One region of the Euryhalocaulis sp. genome, then DNA from elsewhere that is predicted to be linked to it. Evidence: predicted binding sites of a transcription regulator. Region 1 holds the regulator's gene; the other holds the start of a gene.
What was found. The regulator LexA, encoded in region 1, represses DNA repair genes until DNA is damaged. The targets are predictions, from matches to a motif close to ATGTTCCNCTTGTGTTCC.
Positions count from the first base shown of each region.

Region 2: a site for LexA is predicted at 3,054-3,071, ahead of uvrA (excinuclease ABC subunit UvrA). Genes of this name have one in related genera too.

Region 1 is NZ_JACESD010000002.1:89,841-103,417, forward strand. Features, by position in the region: gene H2040_RS01020 (OmpH/Skp family outer membrane protein) at 1-569, shown strand, start outside; gene lpxD (UDP-3-O-(3-hydroxymyristoyl)glucosamine N-acyltransferase) at 594-1,622, shown strand; gene fabZ (3-hydroxyacyl-ACP dehydratase FabZ) at 1,646-2,065, shown strand; gene lpxA (acyl-ACP--UDP-N-acetylglucosamine O-acyltransferase) at 2,062-2,859, shown strand; gene H2040_RS01040 (LpxI family protein) at 2,864-3,691, shown strand; gene lpxB (lipid-A-disaccharide synthase) at 3,681-4,841, shown strand; gene gltA (citrate synthase) at 4,838-6,142, opposite strand; gene gltX (glutamate--tRNA ligase) at 6,193-7,584, opposite strand; gene H2040_RS01060 (ComEC/Rec2 family competence protein) at 7,790-9,721, shown strand; gene lexA (transcriptional repressor LexA) at 9,718-10,404, opposite strand; gene trpC (indole-3-glycerol phosphate synthase TrpC) at 10,482-11,267, opposite strand; gene trpD (anthranilate phosphoribosyltransferase) at 11,264-12,277, opposite strand; gene H2040_RS01080 (anthranilate synthase component II) at 12,274-12,858, opposite strand; gene trpE (anthranilate synthase component I) at 12,863-13,577, opposite strand, start outside.
Region 2 is NZ_JACESD010000006.1:34,472-39,542, forward strand. Features, by position in the region: gene H2040_RS02685 (DUF1761 domain-containing protein) at 1-81, shown strand, start outside; gene H2040_RS02690 (MATE family efflux transporter) at 548-1,939, opposite strand; gene H2040_RS02695 (NAD-dependent epimerase/dehydratase family protein) at 2,058-2,450, opposite strand; gene ssb (single-stranded DNA-binding protein) at 2,467-2,937, opposite strand; gene uvrA (excinuclease ABC subunit UvrA) at 3,144-5,071, shown strand, end outside.

The sequences.
Region 1 (13,577 bases):
CCGCGCTTACCGCGGCCATCTTCATCACGTTCGTCAGCGTGGCTTCCGCGCAGCAAGTGCTCACGCTCAATCGTGAACGCGTGCTGACGGAATCCGCCGTTGGCAAACATATTGCCACGCGCATCGAGGCGATTGGCGCTCAAATCGATCAGGAACTGGCCGCGCAGCGCGCCCCGATCGAGCAGGAAGGCCAGCGCCTGAATGCGGAAACCCAGGCGCTGACGTCTGAGTCCCTGCAGCAGCGGCCGGACCTCATGCAGCGTATTCAGGACCTGCAGACGCAAGGTCAGGAATTCCAGCGTGCGCAACAGAAGGCGATCCGCGAGCTTCAGGCGACCGAAGCGCAGGCTCTGCGTCCGGTCGGCGAAGCGCTTCAGCCGATCATCTCCAGCGTTGCGGAAGAACGCGGCGCTCTGGTTGTTCTGAATCAGGGCAATGTCGTCTATTCGGCGAACAGCACGGACGTGACTGCTGATGTCATCAGCCGTCTCGACGCGCAGCTGACGACGGTGGACGTCACGCGCGTGCGCCTGCCAGAACAGCAGGCCGCGCAAGCGCAGCAGCAGTAACAAAAACATTTCGCGGGTGAGCCGGTGCCGGTCGACGATCGCTTTTATGAACGCCTCGAACCGTTATCGATTGAGACACTCGCGGATTTGACACAGTCCCGGCTGGAGCGTGGATCCCGCGCTCCAGCCGTTTTGTCTGACGCGGACTCTCTTGAGCGCGCCGGCGAACAAACCATCGCCTTTTGCTATGGCGCAGAACCGTCGCGTACATTGCCTGAAACCGGCGCGGGCGCAGTGTTCATCCAGGAAGACCTGCTGGACGCCTGCCTGAAATCCGGCGCCAGCGCCCTGATCGTTACCCATCCTGAAGCGGCCTTTTCCAAGGCGCTGGGCGCGCTTTTCCGGCCGCGCGATATCTTCTTTCCCGATTCTCCCGTATCCGCCGGCGCGGATATCCATGAGACCGCAAGGCTGGCCCATGGCGTGGTAGTCGGGCCGGGCGCGTCCATCGGGCCGAATGTCGAAATCGGACCCTATGCCGTCATCGGGCCGGGCGTGGAGATCGGCGAGGGGACTCATATCGGCGGCGGTGCCCAGCTCAGCTTTTCGATTGTCGGCGCGAATGTGAGCATCGGCGCGAATGCGGTGATCGGCGGCACGGGTTTTGGCATTGTAGAAAGCGCCGAAGGGCTGGTGGAAGCGCCGCATATCGGCCGCGTCATCATCGGCCAAGATGTGCGCGTCGGATCGGTGTGCACGATAGATCGCGGGCGCCTGGACGACACCGTCATAGGCCGCGCCACCAAAATCGATAATCACTGCCATATCGCGCATAATGTCCGGATCGGCGAGCGCTGCCTGATGGCGGCTTTTGCCGGCGTTTCCGGCAGCTGCGTCATCGGCGACGGGGTGATGTTTGGCGGCCGGGTCGGTGTCGGCGACCATATTTCGGTGGGCGACAATGCCCGCCTTGGCGCAGACGCCGCGCTGATGCGCGATGTTCCGGCGGGCGAGACCTGGCTTGGGTCGCCCGCCAAGCCGGCGCGCAGTTTTTTCCGCGAGGTGGCGACGCTGGAGCGCCTGTCCGGCAATCGAAAGAAGGGCAATAAGTGACCGATCTCGATCGTAATGAACTGATGAAGTGGATACCCCATCGCGATCCATTTCTCCTGATCGATCACGCCGAAGATTTTCAGGAGGGCGAAAGCCTGACCGGGGTCAAGAATGTCACGCCTGACGAGCCTTATTTTCCGGGCCATTTTCCCGGCAAACCCGTCATGCCCGGCGTTCTGATCCTTGAAGCCATGGCGCAGACTGGCGCGGCGTTGGCTGCAAAGTCTCTGGATGTAGACCCGGCCTCCGGTGTCATATTGTTCGCCACTGTGGAGCGCGCCCGGTTCCGCCGTCCGGTCGCGCCCGGCGACACGCTGAAGCTGCCGGTCAAATTGCTGAATACGCGGCATGGCCTCTACAAATTCCAGGGCGAGGCCTGGGTCGGAGAAAACAAGGCGGCGGAAGCCAGTTTCGCCGCAAAGTTCGTGGAGGGCGCGCGATGAACGCTCCCCGTATTGATCCCACAGCTATCGTGGACCCCGCGGCCGAGTTGCATGACGGCGTGGTTATCGGGTCCTACTGCACGGTTGGCCCGCGGGTCACGCTCAAGCCGCGCGTCCAGCTGATCTCCCATGTCACCGTGTCAGGCCGCACGACAATCGGGGAAGACACGGTCGTTCATCCGTTCAGCGCGCTGGGGTTTCCGCCGCAGGATTTCAAGTACAAGGGCGAGGACACGCGCCTGATCATCGGCCAGCGCAACATCATCCGCGAACATGTCACGATGCATCCCGGCACCGGCGTCGGGCGCGGGGAAACGCGCGTCGGCGATGACGGCTACTACATGATCGGTTCGCACATCGCCCATGACTGCATCATCGGCGACCGTGTCACCTTCGCCAATAACGGCACATTGGGCGGTTATGTGCAGATCGGCGATTATGTGATGCTGGGCGGACTGGCCGCCGTGCATCAGCATTGCCGCATCGGCCGGCACTCTTTCGTCGCGGGCGGCGCCATCCTGACAAATGACGTCATTCCTTTCGGCATGGTCCAGGGCAATACGGCGCGTCTGGCGGGTCTCAACCTTGTCGGCCTGAAGCGCCGCGGATTTTCGCGCCAGACCATTCACGACCTGCGCGCGGCCTACCGCCTGCTGTTCGCGCGGGAGGGCACATTCAAGGAGCGCATCGCAGACGCCAAATCGCTGTTTGCCGACAGGCCTGAAGTCATGGAAATCGTCGATTTCATCAGCGGCGAGGCGGAACGCCCGCTCTGCCTGCCAGATCGGGATTAGCGTCATGCTCGGCCTGATCGCCGGCGCGGGAGAGCTGCCCGTCGCGATAGCTGACGGGACCGATGAGGAGATTTACGTCGTCCGTTTGAAGGGCCTCGCCGATCCGGCGCTGGAGGGCCGTCCGGGCGGGGAATTCTCGCTGGGTCAGTTGGGCGGCGTTATCGAGGCCCTGAAATCAGCCGGCGTCGCGCGGGTTATGTTTGCCGGCTATGTCGACCGGCCTGATTTTTCCACGCTCAAGCCGGACTGGCGCGGCGCCCGTGCCTTGCCGCGCATCATCGCCGCCGCCACGCGCGGCGATGATGCGCTGTTGCGCGCCGTCCTCGCCGAATTCGAGCGTGAAGGGTTCGAAATCGTCCCGGTCGAGTCCGCCCTGGAAACCCTGCTGGCGGAGCCTGTCCTGCTGACAGGAACAGAGCCTCGCGAGGCGGATAAAACCGACATTGAGACAGCGATTGCCGCCGCCCGCGCCATTGGCGCGCTTGATATCGGGCAGGCGGCTGTGGCTTGCGACGGTCTTGTCCTGGCGGTTGAGGCGCAGGAAGGCACGGACGCCATGCTGCGCCGGGTTGCCGGTCTGCCTTCGCGCTTGCGCGGATCCGCGGACCAGCCCCGCGGCGTTCTCGCCAAGGCGCCCAAGCCGGTTCAAGATCGCCGGGTCGACCTCCCGGCGATCGGCGTCCAGACCGTTCAGGGCGCGGCGGCGGCCGGACTGGCCGGCATCGCGGTGGAAGCGGGCGGCGCGTTGATCATCAACAAGGCCGCCGTCGCCGCCGCCGCGGACGCCGCAGGCATATTCGTCATGGGCGTTGCTCCAGACCGTGCGCGCTAGAAGCCCGCATATCTATCTGGTCGCCGCAGAGGCGTCCGGGGACGCGCTGGGCGCGGAACTGGCCGCGGCTCTGCATGCGCAAGCCGATGAGATTGCGTTGAGCGGCGTGGGTGGCGCGCGCATGGCGGGGCAGGGCGTGGAGTCGCTGTTCGATATTTCTGATCTGTCTGTCCTGGGCTTTATCGAGGGCATAAAAGCCTATCCGCGCGTTGTCCGGCGGGCGGATGAGACCGCGGAAGATATCGTTCGCGCCGCGCCTGACGCGGTCGTGCTGATCGATTCCTGGGGGTTTACGTTGAGGGTGGCGCAGCGCGTCCGGAAACGCGCTCCGCACATAAAGCTCGTGAAATATGTCGGGCCACAGGTCTGGGCGACGCGTCCCGGCCGCGCGCGCACGCTGGCGGATGCGGTCGACCATCTTCTGACCATTCACCCATTCGACGCGCCCTTGTTTGAAGATGAGGGGCTGAAGACCAGCTTCGTCGGCAATCCGGCGCTGTGGCGGGGTTCAGACTCCGGCGATGGAACATCGTTCCGCGTGACGCATGGCCTTGCGCCCGATGATCCTGTTCTGATGATCCTGTTCGGGTCCCGGAGCGCGGAGATCGAACGTCTTTTTGAACCTTTCGAAGCCGCGGCAGCCAGCCTTGTCGCGCAACAGCCGGGCTTGCGTCTGATCGTCCCGGTCGCTGACTCAATCAGACCGCTCCTCAAGCCCAGGCTCGCCGGAAGCCCCGCTTTGAGCGGGGCCATAGTGGTGGGCGAAAATGATCGCTATGACGCGTTCGCCGCCGCGGACGCGGCCATTGCCTGTTCCGGCACGGTAACTTCGGAACTGGCGCTGGCGGGCGTGCCCGCTGTGGTTGGCTATCGCCTCTCGCCACTGACCCACTTCATCGCAAAACGTCTGATGCAGGCGCCCTATATTTCACTGGTGAATATCGCGGCGAACGAAGAATTGATGCCTGAGTTCGTTCAGGATGAATGCACGGGCGAGGCGCTGTGCGCAGCGGCCCGGGACCTTCTGGGCAATGATGCGTTGCGCAATGAAAAGCGCCGCCTGCTGCGGCAGACGGCGCTTGAAATGAAAGGCGATGGCGCGCCGCCGTCAGAGACCGCGGCCCGCATCATTCTGGAACTGATCGCCTAGCGGCTGGAGAGCGCCGTGTAGTCGCGCTCCGTAGCGCCGGTGTACAGCTGGCGCGGACGGCCGATGCGCTGGTTCGGATCTTCCAGCATTTCCTGCCACTGCGCGATCCAGCCGACCGTGCGGGCCAGCGCAAACAGCACCGTGAACATGGAAGTCGGGAAGCCCATCGCTTTCAGCGTGATGCCCGAATAGAAGTCGATGTTCGGGTAGAGCTTCTTCTCGACGAAATATTCGTCTTCCAGAGCGATCTTCTCCAGCTCCATGGCGATATCGAGAAGCGGGTCGTCCTTGATGCCCAGCTCGCCCAGAACTTCGTGCGCGGTTTTTTGCATCACCTTGGCGCGCGGGTCGTAGTTCTTGTAGACGCGATGACCAAAGCCCATCAGGCGGAACGGATCGTTCTTGTCCTTGGCCTTGTCGATATATTCCGGAATCCGGTCGACGCTGCCGATTTCCGCCAGCATCTTCAGCGCCGCCTCGTTGGCGCCGCCATGCGCGGGACCCCACAGGCACGCCACGCCCGCCGCGATACAGGCAAACGGATTGGCGCCGGAGGAGCCGGCCAGACGCACCGTGGAAGTGGAGGCGTTCTGCTCGTGATCGGCGTGCAGCGTGAAAATCCGGTCCATGGCGCGGACCAGAGTCGGGCTTACTTCGTAATCTTCTGCCGGCACGGCAAAGCACATGCGCAGGAAATTTTCGGCATAGCTGAGATCGTTGCTCGGCGTGATGAAGGGCTGGCCGATGTGGTACTTATAGGCGCGCGCCGCGATGGTCGGCATTTTCGCGATCATGCGGTGGCTCGCCACCATGCGCTGATGCGGGTCCGTAATATCCGTGGAGTCGTGATAGAAGGCGGACAGCGCGCCGACAGCACCGACCATGATCGCCATGGGGTGCGCGTCGCGGCGGAAACCATTGAAGAACTGGTCGAACTGGGTGTGCAGCATCGTGTGGTGCGTGATGCTGTCTGTGAATGTGTCCAGCTCGTCGCCCTTGGGCAGCTCGCCATTCAGCAGCAGGTAGCAGACTTCCAGGAAGTTGGACTGTTCGGCCAGCTGATCGATCGGATAACCGCGATAGAGCAGGGTGCCTTCATCGCCATCGATGAAGGTGATCTTGGATTCACAGCTGGCGGTAGAGGCGAATCCGGGATCGAACGTGAACGCGCCGGAATTCTTGTACAGGCCGCGTACATCGACGACGTCCGGACCCAGCGTGCCTTTATAGACGGGCAGAGTGACGTTTTCGCCCTTCAGGCCGATCTTCGCTTCGCCGCCTTCTTTGATATTGCTTTCCATTATTCGTCCTCGTTCTGATGTCTGCGGCCCGAAGCGAGCCTCTCAAATTCTTATATCTGGTCCGAAATCCGGCCCAGGGATTCATCGCGGCCAAGCGCGGCCAGCGTATCTGACAGGTCCGGCGCGGGCGCGCCGGCGGTCAGTACCGCCCGCAGCGGCGCTCCGACCTTGCCGAAACCAACGCCTTCTTCTTCTGCGAATGCTTTCAACGCGTCGCCGAGCGCCGGCGCCGACCAGTCATCCAGCGCGCCCAGCGCGTCTTTCAGACGGTTCAGCCGTTTTTTTGCATCGTCATTCAGAGATTTGGCGATCTTTCCCGTGATCTCAAGCGGACGCGATGCAAACAGAAAGGCGGTCTGGTCCGCCAGTTCATTGATGGTTTTGGCGCGCGGCTTCAATGCGGGCATGGCGGCGATCAGCTGATCGCGTTTCTGCGCGGGATTTTTAGCGGCACCTACGGTTTCCAGGCGCGCAATAACCAGATCGGCAAGACGCGCGTCATCGGCGTCGCGCAAATGATGCGCGTTGACGCTCGCCATTTTCTCCAGGTCCAGACGCGGCGCGGCCTTGTTGATCGCATCCAGCGCGAAGACCTTGATCACCTCGTCATCGGTGAAAATCTCCTGATCGCCGTGCGACCATCCAAGACGCAGCAGGTAATTGCGCAGGCCTTCCGGCAACATGCCCATATCGCGATACGCTTCAACGCCCAGCGCGCCGTGGCGCTTGGACAGTTTGGCGCCGTCATCGCCGTGAATCAGCGGCACATGGGCGAAAACCGGCTTGTCCCAGCCCAGCGCATCATAGATTTGCGATTGCCTTGCCGCGTTCACCAGATGATCATCGCCACGGATGACATGTGTGATACCCATATCATGATCGTCGACGACGACGGCCAGCATATAGGTGGGCGTGCCATCGGCGCGCAGCAGCACCAGATCGTCGAACGTCTTGTTCGCGAACCGGACTTCGTCTTGCACTTCGTCATGAATGACCGTTTCGCCGTCATCAGGGGCGCGGAACCGGACGACGAAGCTTCCTTCGCCAGTGTCGTTGCGGTCGCGCCAAGGCGATCGGAAGGCATGGCCGGCTTCGTGTGCTCTGGCGCGTTCGGCGTCGGCTTCCTCGGGCGTCAGATAGCAACGATAGGCGCCGCCGCGCTCCAGCAATTCATAGGCGGCTTCCGTATGACGATCCTGCTGTTTCGACTGATAGACGGGGGCCTCGTCCGGGGACAGGCCCAGCCAGTCGAGGCCTTCGTGAATCGCGTCCACCGCCGCCTGGGTGGAGCGCGCGCGGTCGGTGTCCTCGATACGGATCAGGAATTTTCCGTTGTTCGCACGCGCGAACAACCAGTTGAAAAGCGCGGTGCGCGCGCCCCCGATATGGAGGAATCCGGTGGGCGAGGGCGCGAACCGGGTAACGACGGTTTCAGACGGCATAATCTCTTTGAGCTGTTGATGCCTGAGCGGCTTTGGCGCGGTTGATACCATGCTGTCGGGGGGATGGATAGGCCGCGGACGAAGCTTTGCCGCAGTGCAGCGTGACCGCCTCGGACCGCTTCGTGACCGCTTTGCCAGCGCCGGTTTCGGCGTCGATCCCTGTATTGGTCCGCCGGTCTTTATGGGGCTTGGCGTTATCATTTTTATGACGCGCCCCGCGGCCTTGCCTGTGGCGGTTATCATGCTTCTTATTGCCGGCGCGCTCGGCCTGCGTCTGGCGGCGCGGCGGCGGGTTGAACACCTGGCCGCCAGCTGGGCGTTGGCGCTCCTTGCATGGGGTTTGCTGGGCTGGGGCGCCGCTGCGTGGCGGGTGGACCGCGCGGCGGCGCCCGTACTGCCAGAATATGAACGGGGCTATGATGTGGCCGGCTGGGTTAGCCGCGTCGATCCCGGCCGGCGGCCGGGCGTGGTGATCGAAGTGACGGCGATAAGCGGCGTGGACGCCCCGCCGGAGCGCATCCGGGTGCGCACGCCGCGTCCCGCGCCGTGCCTCGGCGCCGGCGTTTCCGGGCGCATGTCACTGACCGCGCCGCCGGGGCCGGCGACGCCGGGCGGTTATGATTTCTCGCGGCGCGCCTGGTTCGATGGCATTGGCGGGACAGGCTTCACCTATGGCGGCATGAACGCCGCCGATGTGGAAACCCGGGGCTGGCAATCTGTCAAACGCCGCATTTCACGAATTCGGGGGCGTCTGGCCGACCGCATTCGCGACGCCGCCCCGAGCGGGTCCGGCGCCATAATCGCCGCGCTTCTGACGGGGGAGCGCAGCGGGATCGACAATCAGGACGCCGAGGCGCTTCGCGCCTCGGGGCTGGGGCACTTGCTGGCGATTTCCGGCCTTCACATGGCGCTTGTGGGCGGGGGCGTCTTCTTCGTGATCAGCCTGTCGCTTGCGCTTATCCAGCCGCTGGCGCGGCGCTACGATATCCGGAAACCCGCCGCCATGGCCGCCATTGCGGCCTCGGCGGTTTATCTGGTCATTTCCGGCGCGCCAGTTTCCGCGCAACGCGCCTTCATCATGTTGCTGGTGGCCTTTCTTGCGCTCATTTTTGACCGCCGGGCCTTGACATTGCGCAATGTCGCGGTCGCCGCCGTGATCGTCCTGTTCTTCACGCCGGAAGCTTTGCTTGAGGCCGGCTTCCAGATGTCATTTTCGGCCGCTGCGGCGCTGGTCGCGGCGTTCGATTTTGCTCGGGAGCGCGGCTCCGGTCGCAGGCTTCCCGCGCCCATCCAGTTTTTCTCGTCACTGTCAGCGACAAGCCTGGTCGCGGGCGCTGCGACCGCCGCATTTGCGGCCTTCCATTTCAATCGCTGGGCGGCCTACGGGCTGTTTGCCAATCTCGCCGCCATGCCGTTCTTCACGCTCTGGGTTATGCCTGCGGCCGTCATCGGTCTGGCTCTGACGCCGATCGGGCTGGATGGCGTGTTCTACCGGCTGGCCGCTTCGGGAATGGACGTGGTCCTGGCCGTGGGCGGGAAAACGGCGGAAGCGCCGCACGCGCTGGCCTTTACAGCGGCGGGGCCCGGTTGGGCGTTGGGCTTGTACTCCGCGGGTTTCATTCTGCTTGTGGGCGGACGCCGGCTGGCGCGCGTCCTTGGCCTGTTGGTCATGGCCGCCGCAGGTCTGGCGTGGAGCACCGCGCCCAAGCCTTTTCTCTGGATTTCAGATCAGGGCGTTGTCGCCGTGCGGGAAGGAGATGAGCTCTATGCCTCAAGCCTGCGTAGATCCCGCTATGGCGTGGACCAGTTTTCGCGGCGCTTGGGACAGGATCCGGAAAAACCGGTCCACGACCTCAAAACCCGCATGAATTGCGATGCGGACGCCTGTGTCGGGCAAATCTCCGGTATGAAAATCAGCCTCATCGAGCGCAGACGATCGCTGAAAGAGGAATGCCGGCAAGCCGATCTGGTGATTTTTGAAGAGCCCGCCGCCGCGCGCAGTGCATGGCTTTGCCGGGGCGAACTTTACGACGCGGTCCGGCTGACCCGCGCCGGCGGCGTTGCATATTACCGCAAGGGTGACGGTTTTCAGATCAAAACAGCGCGGGAATCACGCTGGAAGCCGCCGAAACCCTAGTTGTAGCGGCGCAAAAGACTGACCAGCCGCCCCTGAACCCGCACCCGGTCAGGCCCAAAAATCCGCGTTTCATAGGCGGGGTTGGCCGCTTCCAGAGCGATGGAGTCGCCCTTTTTCCGCAGACGTTTGAGCGTGGCTTCCTGATCGTCGACCAGCGCAACCACGATTTCACCCGTCTGAGCGGTGTCACAGCGCCGGATCACGGCAAAATCGCCGTTCAGGATTCCGGCCTCGACCATGGAATCGCCCTCGATTTCCAGCACGTAATGCTCGCCATCGCCCATCATGTCCGGGGAAACAGCGATACGGTCCGTCTCGTGCTGGATCGCCTCAATCGGCGTGCCGGCGGCGATCTTGCCGAGAATCGGTACGTCAATCGATGAAGTCCCGCGGTCGATATAGGCGCCGCCGCCTTCAATCACGTTGGGTTTGAAGCCTTTTTCGCGGGCCGCCCCGGCCTCCACAGATCCGTCCGGCATGCGCAGGATTTCCAGCGCGCGGGCCCGGTGCGGCAGACGGCGGATGAAGCCGCGCTCTTCCAGCGCCGTGATCAGCCGGTGGATGCCCGATTTGGAAGCAAGATCCAGCGCCTCCCGCATCTCGTCATAAGAGGGCGGCACGCCATCCCGATCGAGGCGCTCTTTGATGAAGAGTAGCAGCTCTTTCTGTTTTTTGGTCAGCATGCGAACCCCAAGAACAAATCAGAAACGTCGACTATGTTCTACTTGTGTTCTTTTTGGGGGTCAAGTGCTTGAGCCGACTAGGCGAGGAGGGCGCGTGTCGCGCTTTCCACATTCTCTTGCCGCATCAGGTGTTCCCCGATCAGGAACCCGCGCGCGCCGGCGGTCCAGAGACGCTGTATATCACCGCTATGTCGAATGCCGCTTTCGCCCACGAGGAAGGAATCGGGGGGGGCCTGCGAGGCCAGTGATTCGGTCGTTGCCAGATCGGTCGTGAAGGTTTTCAGGTCGCGATTATTGATGCCGAGCAGGGGGCTGGAAAGCGTCAGGGCGCGGTCAAATTCGGCCTGATCATGAATCTCGACCAGCGCGTCCATTTTCCATCGCCTGGCTTCGGCGATGAGGTCGGCGGCGAGGGCATCATCCACCGCGGCGAGAATGACCAGGATGCAATCAGCCCCCAGCGCGCGGGATTCCGCGACCTGCCACGGGTCGAACAGGAAGTCCTTGCGTAACGCAGGAAGCGGCGATTCCGCTCTGACGGCCATAAGATAGGCGTCATCGCCCTGAAAGCTCGGCCCATCGGTCAGAACGGAAAGGCAGGCCGCGCCGCCTGATTCATAGGCGCGCGCCAATGCCGGCGGGTCGAAATCGGCGCGAATCAACCCTGCGGACGGGCTGGCTTTCTTGATTTCACAGATCAGGGCGGGCGTTCCGCTTTGTGCTTTCTCGCGTAGCGCGCGTTCAAAGCCCCGCGGCTGAGAGGCGGTTTTGGCGCGCGATTCGAGTTCGCTTGCCGAAATCGCCGCTTTGCGCGCCGCGATTTCTTCCAGCTTATAGGCCTTGATCCGCTCCAGCGCGTTCATGAGTTGGATATCGCAATCAGGGAATCCAGCGCGCCGCGCGCCTTGCCCTCGTCAATGGAGGCGAACGCCATCTCCACGCCGTCGGTCAGATTGTTCGCGATTTCCGCGATAACCAGCGCCGCGCCCGCATTCAGCGCCGCAATATCGCGATAGGCGGAGCGTTCCCCGGCCAGCAGCGATTCAATCGCCCGCGCATTGTGCACCGGGTCGCCGCCCTGCAGGGCGTCAGGCAGGGAGCGTTTCAGTCCGGCGGCTTCCGGGGTCACTTCGAAATGCCGGATCTGGCCGTCTTTCAGCTCCGCCACGCGCGTTGTGGAGGTCGTGGTCAGTTCATCCATTCCGTCCGCGCCATGCACCACCCAGACACGGGTGGAGCCGGTGCGGCGAAGCGCATCGGCGATCGGCTCCAGCCATTTGGCGTCATAAACGCCCAGAAGCTGCCGCTTCGCGCCCGCGGGATTGCTAAGCGGGCCCAGCAGGTTGAAAAGCGTGCGCAGGCTCAGTGAACGGCGTACCGGGGCGGCGTGTTTAAGCGCGGAATGATGGGTCGGCGCGTAGAGAAACCCGACATTCGCCTCGTCTATACAGCGGCCGACGACGGCGTGATCGGCCTCTATATTGACACCCAGCTCAGCCAAAACCTGTGATGAACCGCTTTTGGAGGACACCGCGCGGTTGCCATGCTTGGCCACCCGCGCTCCGGCGCCGGCGGCAATCAGCGCCGCAGCGGTCGAGATATTGAAGCTGCCCGCCGCATCGCCGCCCGTTCCGCAGGTATCAATGATGTCGTGCGGGGTCTCGATGCGCGTTGCGCGGGACCGCAACACACGCACCCCGGCCTCGATTTCGTCGACAGTCGCATCCAGAATTCGCAAGCCCATGAGGAAAGCGGCGATCTGGGCGTGGTCGGCCGCGCCATCCATGATTTCGCCCAGCGCGGCCTCGACATCCTCCGCGGGCGCGCGTCGCCGGTCGGCATAGAGGCCAATGCATCTTTGAACCGCGCTCATGCCGCCGCCTTTGCCTGGCTGAGGTTCAGGAAATTCCGTAACAGGTCATGCCCGTGCTGCGTGGCGATGGATTCCGGATGGAATTGCACGCCATGGACGGGACGGGTCGAATGGCGAAACCCCATGATTTCCCCGTCCTCGGTATCGGCGTTGACAATCAGCGCTTCCGGAAGGTTGTCCCGCTCCACCGCCAGGCTGTGATAACGCGTGGCCGTGAACGGGCGGGGCAGGCCGTCGAAAACGCCGGTGCCGTCATGCCGGATCGTGCTGGTCTTGCCATGCATGATGGTTTTGGCCTGCACCACCTTGCCGCCAAAGGCCTGCCCGATGGCCTGATGACCCAGACAGACGCCCAGTATCGGCAGGGTTTCCGGGGCGGAGCGGATCAGGTCCAGACAGATGCCGGCCTGGTCAGGGCTGCATGGTCCCGGAGACAGAAGAATCGCCTGAGGCTTCATGGCCAGCGCCTCGGCGGCGGTCAGCGCATCATTGCGGCGGACCTCTACGTCCGCGCCCAGCTCCAGCGCATAATGGACGAGGTTGTAGGTGAAGCTGTCATAGTTATCGATCATCAGCAGCATGGCGTCACTCGTCCGAAAAGCGTTGCGCTTCCGCGGCGGCGCGGAACAGGGCGGCGGATTTATGCACGGTCTCCATGCGCTCTGTCTCCGGGTCGCTGTCGATCACCACGCCGCCGCCGGCGCGCACGTGAAGCTTGCCGTCTTTTACCACGCCCGTCCGCAGGGCGATGCAGGTATCCAGTCCGCCGTCAGCGGCAAAATACCCGACAGCGCCGGCATATACGCCGCGTTCTTCATCTTCCAGTTCATCAATGATTTCCATGGCGCGGATCTTTGGCGCCCCTGTCACCGTGCCGGCCGGAAAGCCTGAAAGCAGGGCGTCGATGGAATCCTTGTCCTTGGCCAGATAGCCCTGAACGGTTGAAACGATATGCATGACGTGGCTGTAGCGCTCGATCGCGAATTTCTCGATCACTTCCACTTCGCCGGCCTCCGAAACGCGTCCGACATCGTTGCGGCCGAGATCCAGCAGCATCAGATGCTCGGCGCGCTCCTTTTCATCGCGCAGCAATTCCTCTGCATGGCGCTGATCCTCCTCCGGCGTGGCTCCGCGCGGACGGGTTCCGGCGATGGGCCGGATCGTGACCTTGTCGTTGCGCACCCGGACAAGGATTTCCGGGCTGGAGCCGACCACCGAAAAATCGCCAAAGCGCAGATGAAACAGGAACGGCGAGGGGTTGAGACGGCGCAGCGCCCGGTACAGGGCGAAACTGTCATGC
Region 2 (5,071 bases), on a different contig from region 1:
ACGCTGTTGCTGATCGATGCCTCGCACCTACTGGTGGGCTGGGTTGCCGCAGCCATCGTTCTGAGCCTGTTCAGAGACTAGAGCTCATTTAAATTCAGTGACTTAAAGGCCCGTCAGCGTCGCTGGCGGGCCTTTTTACGTCATATTTTTTATCGTTTATGAAAAAAACTTCATCGAAAAACGATAAAAACCACTTGACCGTTATTCGATATGGATTTATCGATAATCAACAAGACGGGAAAACAAGCCCCGCAACGGAGCCGCCAAGAGCTCCAAAAGTGAAAAGAGAAGTCGTTAAACCAAGGAAGAAACAAAATGCTCAGTCTCGACAAAATCACCTCCGCTATGGTCGGCGCCAGCTATACGCTGCTGACCGTGTGCGTCGCGGCGGTCTTCGTGTCGGCCTTTACCCCGACCGTCATCTAACCGCCCAACCGAACACCGTCTCGGCGGTCCGCATCGTCGAAAACCCCATCGAGCAGCCCCACGCAGCGGCCCGCGAGACGGAATAGAAGCCCCCGGTTTCCCCAAAACCGGGGGCTTTGCTTTATGGAGAAGCCTGAACGGTCCGCCTTGCCGCCAGGCGGTCGCGCAGCGAAAACCGGGTGGTCAGCACGACCGCCACAAAGGCCAGCCCCGCGGCAAGCCCCAGCCATATTCCGACCCCGCGCATGCCGAACGTGAAGGCGCAGACATAGCCAAGCGGCGCGCCGACCAGCCAGTAACCGGCGATCGCCACCATCATCGGAATTCGCGTATCGCTCAGCCCGCGCAAAGCGGCGGCGGAGACCACCTGCCCCGCGTCCACGAACTGAAACAGGCCCGCGACGACAAGATAGGAGGCCGCCAGGGCCACGCTGGCCTGATTGGCCGGATCGCCGGGATCCAGATAGAGCGAGACCAGCGCGACCGGCGCGATCAGGAACAGCGTGCAGGTCGTCGCCGCGAACCCCGCCGCCAGCGCCAGCGATGCGTAGCCCGCCTTGCGGACCCGGTCCGGGCTGCCCGCCCCGTGGGCCAGCCCGACCCGGATGGTTGTCGCCTGGCTGAGGCCGAACGGCACCATGAAGGCGATGGCCGCGCATTGCACCGCCACGGCGTGGGCGGCAAGTTCATTCACGCCCAGCCAGCCCATCATAATGGCCGCGGCGGCAAAGATGCCGACCTCCGCCACCATGGTCATGGCGATCGGCGTTCCGATACGGAAAATTTCACGGAACTGCGGCCAGTCTGGCTTCCATATCCGCGCCAGGACCATGTAGCGCCGGTAGCGGCGATGACGCGTGATATAAACCAGCAACATCGCGAACATCGCCCAGGCGGTCAGCGTGGTGCTGACGCCCGCGCCCTGAAGCTCCATCCGCGGAAATCCGAAATTGCCGAACATCAGCGCGTAATTGCTGAACGCGTTCAGGACGACGCCGAACAGCGTGACGCCCAGGATCACCGGCGTATCCCCCCGCGCGGAAATCAGCGATTTGGGCGGCGTGAGGAGAATCGCGGCCGGAACGGCCCAGGCGGCGAACAACAGATAGTCGCCCGCCATCACTGTCAGGTGCGGCTCCTGCCCCAGCAGCCGCAGAAGCGGGCCGCCGTTCAGCAAGAGCGGCACGCCGATCAGGCTGAGCAGGACGGAGATCCACAGCCCCGGCCGCACGGTGCGCCGCACCAGCCGGTAGCGGCCCGCGCCAATCGCCTGCGAAATCATCGGCGCGGTGGCTGTCAGCAAACCGATGCCCCCGATCATCACCGGGTGGACCAGCGTCATGGCGATGGTGCCCGCGGCCAGCGGCTCCGGCCCCAGCCAGCCCATCATGATGACGTCGGTCGTGGTCAGCGCCATCTGCGCCATCTGCGCGATGATCAGCGGCCAGGCGAGCCGGAACGTGGCGCGGAATTCGTCGCGCCAGCTGACTGAAATTGCGTTCCGGTTGCTCATGTCTCGCGCCGCGCCGTTCAATAGCCTTGCCGGGCGTTCCTAAGCCAAGGCGGCGGGAAGTCGACCCCTGATCCCCATGCGTTCCCGCATGTCAGCGATCAGGAAAAAACGGGCCGGGTCACCATGAGGGCGAAAATCGCGAGTACTCCGGCGAAAGCGGGCCATCCCCGACGGCCGAGATCTGTATGAACCGGCGGACGCCATTCGCCTCGCACGCCCGGAACACGCTCTCCGCGCCGGATATGTGCGCCGTACGGGTGGAATCCCTGCCGCCGTCCTGCAGCACGCCAACGCAATTTATGACAGCGTCGACGCCGTTCAGAATTTCCGCCCAGCGGGGCTGGGCCGGCGGATCGGCAAAATCGATCTCGGCCCAGTCCCAGAACGCATAACGGCGCCGGGCGAACGCAATGTCCCGCCCGGCGCCGCATACATCGTGGCCGCGTTGTGAGAGGGCCGCCATCAGTTGCGCGCCGACAAACCCGTAACCGCCGAGTATCAGGACGCGCATGGTCTGGCGTCAGCCCCTAGAACGGGATTTCGTCGTCGAGTTCGAAATCTTCCTTCTGACCGCCGCCGGAGCCGCCGCCAGACGAATAACCGCCCTGGTCGCTGGAGCCGCCGCCATAGGAGCCGCCGCCCTCGACCTTGGAGTCGAGCATCTGAAGCTCGCCGCGGAACTTCTGCAGCACGATCTCGGTCGTGTATTTGTCCTGCCCCTGCTGGTCCTGCCATTTACGGGTCTGGAGCTGGCCTTCGATATAAACCTTGGAGCCCTTGCGCAGATAATTCTCCGCAACCTTCACGAGGTTCTCATTGAAGATGGCGATGGAGTGCCATTCCGTCTTCTCGCGCCGCTCGCCGCTGGCCTTGTCACGCCAGTTTTCCGAGGTTGCGAGACGCAGATTGGCGACGCGATCGCCGGAATTCAGCGAGCGGATTTCCGGGTCGCGGCCCAGATTGCCCACCAGAATGACTTTGTTGACGCTGCCGGCCATGAGACCTCTCCATACCGATTCTTCAAATTCGCTGTGTTGCTTATGCCGCGAGCGGCTTGCCATCTAAAGCGTCCGCCCCATCTGGCCTGTGGATGACGGCGCGGGCGGCGCATAAGATGTTCACATTATGTTCGCATCGTCAAACATCCTGTCGTAAAAATACGGCGAAGTTCGATTCGCCGGTTCGAGACGTTTTAGACGGTCCTATGGCTGAAAGCATGAAATCCATTCGCGTGCAGGGCGCGCGCGAACACAATCTGCGCGACGTCACGGTCGAGATCCCGCGGGACGAGCTGGTGGTAATCACCGGCCTGTCCGGTTCCGGCAAGTCGTCGCTGGCGTTCGACACCATCTATGCCGAGGGGCAACGGCGCTATGTGGAGTCGCTGTCGGCCTATGCGCGCCAGTTCCTGGAGCTGATGCAGAAGCCGGACGTGGATTCGATCGAGGGTCTGTCGCCGGCAATCTCCATCGAGCAGAAAACGACGTCCAAGAATCCGCGCTCCACGGTCGGCACCGTCACCGAGATTTACGACTATATGCGCCTGCTCTGGGCGCGGGTGGGCGTGCCCTACTCCCCCGCCACGGGCGAGCCGATCACCAGCCAGACCGTCAGCCAGATGGCCGACCGCATTTTGGCCATGGATGAGGGCACGCGGCTTTACCTGCTGGCCCCCATCGTGCGGGGCCGAAAGGGCGAATACCGCAAGGAGTTCGCGGAGCTGATGAAGCGCGGCTTCCAGCGCGTGAAGGTGGATGGCGAATTCTATCCGATCGAAGACGCACCAGAGCTGGACAAGAAATTCAAGCACGACATCGACGTGGTCGTGGACCGGCTGGTCGTACGCGAAGGTCTGGAAACGCGGCTGGCGGATTCGCTGGAAACCGCGCTGGAGCTTGCCGACGGCATCGCTGTGGCGGAGCTGGCCGACGAAACCGACAAGAAGGGCAATGCCGAGCGGATCATCTTCTCGGAAAAGTTCGCCTGTCCGGTTTCAGGCTTCACGATCCCGGAGATCGAGCCGCGCCTGTTCTCGTTCAACAACCCGTTCGGGGCCTGCCCCGAATGCGATGGGCTGGGGCTGGAGCTTCAGTTCGACCCGGCGCTGGTCGTGCCCGATCCGTCCAAAAGCCTGGATGCTGGCGCGATCAAGCCATGGACCCGGACAACCTCGAAACTCTACCTGCAGACCCTGCGCGCGCTCGCCAGGCACTACAAGGCGCCGATGACCAAGCCCTGGCGGGAGCTGGATGAGGATTTCCGCCAGGTCGTGCTCTATGGCACGGGCGGGGACAAAGTCCGCTTCACCTATGACGACGAGGTCCGAAAGTTCGAGACGACCAAGCCGTTCGAAGGCGTCATCCCCAATCTGGAACGCCGGTGGAAAGAAACCGAGTCCGCCTGGATGCGCGAGGAGCTGTCCCGCTTTCAGTCCGCCGCGCCATGCGAGCGTTGCGGGGGCAAGCGCCTGAAAGACGAGGCGTTGGCGGTAAAGATTGACGGTATCGATATATCCGCGGCCGCCGAGAAATCGATCCAGCACGCCCGGGAATGGTTTGACACGGTGGAGGCGACGCTGTCCGAAAAGGACAAGGCCATCGCCTACCGGATCCTCAAGGAAATCCGCGAGCGGTTAAAGTTTCTGGTCGATGTCGGACTTGAGTATCTCACGCTAAGCCGTTCTTCCGGAACGCTTTCCGGCGGTGAAAGTCAGCGCATCCGCTTGGCTAGCCAGATCGGCTCCGGCCTCACCGGGGTTCTTTATGTGCTGGATGAACCCTCCATCGGCCTGCACCAGCGCGACAATGAGCGCTTGCTGGAAAGCCTGCAGGGGCTGCGCGATCTGGGCAATACCGTGATCGTGGTGGAGCATGACGAGGAAGCCATCCTGACCGCCGACCATGTAATCGATATGGGTCCGGCGGCGGGCGTGCATGGCGGCCACGTGGTGGCCGAGGGCAAACCGGCCGAGATCATGGCCAATCCGAAAAGCCTGACGGGCAAGTACCTGTCCGGCGAAGCGGAAGTGCCCCTGCCGGATCAGCGGCGCAAACGGAAAGCCAAGCGCGTGGTCACCGTGAAAGGCGCGACGGGCAACAATCTAAAGGACGTCGACGCGGAGTTTCCGCTGGG